DNA from 2 places in the Blautia sp. MSK.18.38 genome. Region 1 is predicted to be linked to the other one. Evidence: a T-box and tRNA genes for the amino acid it is inferred to sense, from the RefSeq annotation. Region 1 holds a T-box; the other holds one or more tRNA genes.
What was found. A T-box is a leader RNA that pairs with one kind of tRNA and senses whether it is charged. The one in region 1 lies ahead of proS (proline--tRNA ligase), so its partner is inferred to be a tRNA-Pro.
Positions count from the first base shown of each region.

Region 2: it encodes a tRNA-Pro, which carries the amino acid that the T-box ahead of proS (proline--tRNA ligase) is inferred to sense. The anticodon was not compared.

Region 1 is NZ_JANFYP010000002.1:17,322-20,433, forward strand. Features, by position in the region: gene proS (proline--tRNA ligase) at 97-1,536, opposite strand; T-box leader at 1,695-1,904, opposite strand; gene NE638_RS01540 (alpha-L-rhamnosidase-related protein) at 2,135-3,112, opposite strand, start outside.
Region 2 is NZ_JANFYP010000001.1:15,534-18,645, reverse strand. Features, by position in the region: gene NE638_RS00105 (Ig-like domain-containing protein) at 1-1,125, shown strand, start outside; tRNA gene NE638_RS00100 (tRNA-Pro) at 1,335-1,408, shown strand; gene NE638_RS00095 (DUF6128 domain-containing protein) at 1,544-2,635, shown strand; gene NE638_RS00090 (anaerobic ribonucleoside-triphosphate reductase activating protein) at 2,691-3,112, opposite strand, start outside.

The DNA of each region.
Region 1 (3,112 bases):
GACCTTCGCTCACACAAAACACCTCGCGGGACATTACCAGTGAACAGTAACGCAATATGATCATCCCACTTTTTTGAAGTGGCCTGCTGTATTTTTTTAGTATGCACGTCCCCAGTAAACCATTTTCTTAGCCGGTTTTCCGCAGCATACGCAAACGTCGCTTAACTGCTCCTGCTCAAACGGCATACATCTGGATGTTGCCTGGAAATCTTCCTTGATCTTGTCTTCACATGCACGATCACCGCACCACATAGCTTTGATGAATCCCGGTTTGCTGTTGATGATCTCACCGAACTCCTCATAATTCTTTGCTACGTAAGTATGTGACTCTCTGTGTGCACGTGCGCGCTCCAGCATATCATGCTGAATGGTATCCAGAAGCTCTTTTACCTTATCTGCAAGCTCCTCGAAGGATACTGTGTATTTCTCACGGGTATCTCTTCTGCAGAGAACTGCCTGACCGTTCTCGATATCCTTCGGTCCACATTCCACACGAAGCGGGATACCACGCATCTCCTGCTCAGCAAACTTGAATCCCGGGCTCTTGTCTGTCGCGTCAACCTTTGCACGGATACCTGCTGCCTTCAGTGCTGCAAGAAGCTCGTCAGCCTTCTCCATAACACCTTCTTTACGCTGCTGGATCGGGATGATCACAGTCTGTACCGGAGCGATCCTCGGAGGAAGAACAAGTCCGCTGTTATCACCGTGAACCATGATGATCGCACCGATCATACGGGTTGTCATTCCCCAGGATGTCTGGTGAACATATTTCAGTGTATTATCTTTATCTGTGTACTGGATTCCGAATGCTTTGGCAAAGCCATCTCCAAAGTTATGGCTTGTACCGGACTGGAGAGCCTTACCGTCGTGCATCAGAGATTCGATGGTATAAGTAGCCTCAGCACCTGCAAATTTCTCCTTGTCTGTCTTCTGGCCTTTGATGACCGGAATCGCAAGAACTTCCTCGCAGAAGTCTGCATAGATGTTCAGCATCTGGATGGTACGCTGCTCCGCTTCCTCAGCTGTTGCATGAGCAGTATGTCCCTCCTGCCACAGGAACTCTCTGGAACGAAGGAAGGGACGTGTTGTCTTCTCCCAACGGACAACGGAACACCACTGATTATATACCTTTGGAAGATCTCTGTGGGACTGGATCTCTTTCTGGTAGAAATCGCAGAACAGAGTCTCAGAAGTCGGACGCACGCAAAGTCTCTCCTGCAGCGGATCAAGGCCGCCATGAGTCACCCATGCAACCTCCGGAGCAAAACCTTCTACATGATCTTTCTCTTTATCAAGAAGAGACTCCGGGATAAAGATCGGCATGTAAACGTTCTCTACACCGGTTTCTTTAAATCTGCGGTCAAGCTCATGCTGGATATTCTCCCAGATCGCATAACCTGCAGGTTTGATCGCCATACAGCCCTTAACACTTGTATAGCCACAGAGCTCAGCCTTCTTAACAACGTCTGTATACCACTGAGCAAAATCCTCATCCATAGATGTGATGGCCTGTACTAATTTCTTTTCTTTTGCCATGATAAATCTCCTTTTTCTTGTGATCTGTTACATATTGCCGGCTGTCAGGCAGCCACAGCAATCCGGAATCCTTCCAGCTCACTCTTCTGTCCCATAAACCGTACACTGCATTTACAATCCCGTTTTACGGACAAAAAAATAAGCCATCCAAATCCCTCACAAGGGACCGAATGACTTCGGCGGTACCACCCCAGTTAACAGCCTGAAAAGCTGTTCTCTCAACACCCGTTAACGCCGGAAACACACGCCACGCTTCAATCACGCAGAGCTCCGAGGCCGGTTCCACAGTTCACGCACAGGATCCTTCCACCAAAGCAGATCCCTCTCTGAGATAATTCCCTGTGTACTATTCTCATCATCGCCGTATCTTTGATATATTTTAGGCGAAAACCGCCTCAAAGTCAACCCCAAACAAAAAAATATAACAAGTCTCTCTGCTATAAGTTACTGTTCACTCCGTTCTCAGTAACACGCTTCGCGATGCACAGAATTTATGCTAATCGCATAAATTCGCGCGGTATGTCTCGGGTTTTCTGTGACCTTCGCTCACAAAAAACACCTCGCGGGACATTGCCAGTGAACAGTAACTGCTATGCTCCTATTCCTTCACAGACACAGCCGGCATCTCCAGATACCTGTTCAGATCTTCTGTGAGAATATGGAGCTTAGTTCTGGTATCCTGCTCCTGATAAGTCAGCCGCCCTGCGATCCTGGTGATATAATCCTCTTCTTCGATGATCTCACAGGTCTCAGGAAAATTGATATCATAATACTGTGCAAGATAAGATACCCAGTAATCCACCGGCGCATGTCTGTCTGCGGATAACACGGATTCTCTTCTGAGACAGGACTCCCACACTGCCGGTGAGATCAGCCCTTCTCCTGCAACCTCTTCTGATACACCAAGCATGGCCTCTATTGACGCCTCCAGCTTTACTCTGCAGTTATCCAGCTTGTCTGCATCCCGGATCAGTTTTGCATGGAAAAGTGTTCTTGCATCGTGGATTCCTTCCAGTTTGAAATCACTGTGCTTCCGAATTGCTGCATCGATCAGCTCATCAAATTTATCATCCTCCACGAAGCGCCGGATCAGCTTCTCCTCCCCGAAGAGAAGTTCTGCACCGAACACGGCATGATCCATGGTTCCCGGCTCAAAGCTGTGAAATCTACGGATCTGCTCAAAACGGCCAATATCATGAAGCAGACCGATCAGCTCCGCAAGTTCCACATCTTCACCGGAACATTCCATTTTTCTGGCAATCTCTCCTGCGTATTTCACCACGCCATAGGTATGTACGATCTTCAGACAGATCTGTTCATCCTCCCGGTCGTATTCATCCAGATATTTTTCGAATTCCTGTTTTGCATGTGCAATGTCGATCATTCTGCCACACCCCTTCTTCTTTTGTTCATTCTGTAGTTCTGTAAACACTCTGTATTTATTATATCGAAGGTCTCTGACAAATTCTACTGTATTTCCCGGAATTTTAAATCTTCTCGCTGCTGCCGAATGACTTCCCTGCTCAAGGAGCCAATTATACCCTTCGTTTCCGGAAATGATATCCGGAACAACATG
Region 2 (3,112 bases), on a different contig from region 1:
GATAAATACAAAAATCCGAAGGTATCTGTTTTCTATACAACAGGTGTCGGACATGCTTCAGAGACAACATATCTTGTACAGGATGCAGTAACTACAGATGGAGTGGTTGCTCTGGATTCCACTGTAGCGAGACCGGAAAATGAAACCTATACAGTAAGAGTTTCCAGTGATGGTCATGCAGATGTTTCTGTTCAGCTGGTGTATGGAACGATTGCTTTTAAAGAAAATTCAGGAGTTCTTTATATCGGAAGCTCCAGACAGCTTGAAGCAGCAGGCGAGAATTGCAAGGATGTAACATACGCTTCCGATAATGAAACGGTTGCATCTGTGGACGAGAACGGAAAAGTAACTGCGAAAGCAGCAGGAACAGCCGTGATCACAGCAACATCTGCAGCAGGAAAAACTGCACAGTACAAGCTTACTGTAAAAACGCCATCTGTAAAACTGAATGCATCAGCGAAGACGCTTTATGTAAAAGGATCTCCAGCTACAGTGACGCTGAAAGCAACGACCGCAGGTGTTACCGGAAAAGTAACCTATACAAGCAGTAAACCATCTGTTGTAGCTGTAGCCGCAAATGGAAAGGTAACTGCAAAGGCGGCAGGTACAGCTGTGATCACAGCGAAATGCGGAAATTATAAAGCAACCTGCAAGATCACAGTCAAGAAGCCGACTGTAAAAGCTTCGGCTTCAGCGAAAACTGTATTTGTGGGTGGAACAAGCCAGATCAAAGTGGAAAAAACAGGCGTTAGCGGAAAAGTTACTTATACAAGCAGTAATAAATCCGTTGCAGTGGTAAGCGCAGGCGGAAAAGTAACAGCAAAAAAAGCAGGAACAGCTACAATTACAGTAAAATGCGGAAGCTACAAAGCAACCTGCAGGATCACAGTAAAAAAAGGCAGCCTGAAGATCACATCCAAAACAGCTGTAAGTGTAAAAGCAAAGAAAACAACAGCCATCAAGGCAGCTGCTACTTCAAAGGCAAAGATCACCTACAAAAGCAGCAATACAAAAGTTGCTACTGTAAGCAGCAAAGGTGTTGTTAAAGGTGTGAAAAAAGGAAAAGCTGTTATCTATGTAAGCAGCAACGGAATCACAAAAAAAGTAACAGTTACAGTGAAATAAGCATATATTTCACCTGAATATATTTGATATGTTATAAAGAACCTTTCCCAAAACTGCTTCGGGTCTGCGAAAATGCATGCCCGAAGCAGGAAAAAAGAAAAAATTCGATTTTTTTGAAAAATTTTAATTTTTTCTATTGACAAAGTACAGAAACTCTAATATAATAGCTCTTGCAGTTGAGCAACACACAAACAACTGAAACAGAATAACGAAGCGTGGCTCAGTTTGGTAGAGCGCTGCGTTCGGGACGCAGAGGTCGCAGGTTCAAATCCTGTCGCTTCGACTAACAGCTTGAGAATCCCTTGGTTGAGGGGTTCTTTTTTATGTTTGTACATCCTGGAGCTTTTTTCAGTTGATGGAATGATTTCTCTCGATCTTCATATATATTAACGAAACCGAAATACCGGAGGGACGTGCGTTGGCTGGATATCAGCGTTTTGTTGCGTATGTGTACGAGTATCGGAAAGGAAAAAAAGATAGCAGCAGCGGTTATGTGAGGGTGGAGGCCAGAGATAGGAAATGCCGTGTGGAGGTTCATCTGCGCTGCGTTGGACTGGAGCCTGGAAGTCGGTGCAGAGTGTATGGGTTTGTGCGGCAGGAAGGGCTGATGGATGGTATTTTGATCGGAAACTGTGTTACCGGGCGGGAACGGATCGAGTGCGCACTGGAGACGGATACAGGGGATATTGGAGGCATGGGAAAAAGTCTTCAGGAGCTTGGAGGATTGCTTCTGATCTCCGATGCCGGCGGATTCTGGGGAACGGAATGGGATGATCAGCCGATCCGGCCGGAGAATTTCCGCGAGTGGAAGAAAAAAGAAACGGAATTTCGGAAGGAAACGGAGAAAACAGGAACGGAATATCAGAAGGCGGCGGAGAAAACAGGCAGAGAGCGGGAAGAAAAGGAAGAAGAAAATCAAAAAGATGGAACCTTGCCAGAAGTGCAGGAAAATCAGAAGGAGTCAGACAGGATCATGACGGTGGAGGAGATTCAGGAGGATGTATTAAAGACATCGGAAACCGGAAATTCATATCAGGCTCCCAGTCCGCATCCGCCGGAGCCACCGCATCCGCCGGAACCACCACGACCAGGCCAGCCGTCACCGCATCCGCCGGAACTACCACGGCCAGGCCAGCCGTCACCGCATCCGCCGAAACCATCGCGACCGGAGCCATCTCGTCCACTTCCGGGAATACCCTGTGATGATCCCTTTAACGACGGCTATTTCACAGACTGCCGCAAGATCAGACCATCGGACTGCAGTGCCTTATGCAGAAAAAACGGCTGCTTCTGCAGCAACCGTTTTGTCATGTACGGATATCAGAATTTCGGCCATCTTCTGCTGTGCAGAAATCCCCGGGGACAGTACATACTGGGAGTACCCGGTGGATACAGCCAGCAGGAACGGTTTATGGCCAATATGTTTGGCTTTCCCTACTTTAAGGAATGTCCGGATATTCATATCCCAGGCGGAAAGGGAGGATACTGGTACTGTTTTATTAACATCTGATCAGAAAAATTTCGGCATCCATGCAGATAAGCAAACAGTTTTGCAAATCCGCAGATCACAGCTCCATACCACGAATTTCTACTACCGGGATCGTCTGAGACAGGATATCCCGGTAGTTTTTCATTTCTTCCTCGGAGCAGGCAGAGAATCCCGGTATCAGAACTCCGTCGGAATCCCGGTAAGCCTGGAGATAATAAGCTTTTGCACCGCTTAACCACCGGCTGATCTCCTGAAAATCTTTTTCGGAATGAAGTTCCCTCACAACTGTTGTACGAAATTCATAATCAAGGTGTCCGTCCAGCAGCCATCCGGCAGTTTCCCGGATCCCATCCAGATCAGCATGTACACCGGTAAGCACAGGATAGTTGGAAGGACAGGCCTTGATATCCATGGCAACCTTGTTGATCAGGTCAGCTGCTGCGAGATTTTTTACCACGGAGGGGCGGGAACCGTTGGTATCGAGCTTCACATCATAGC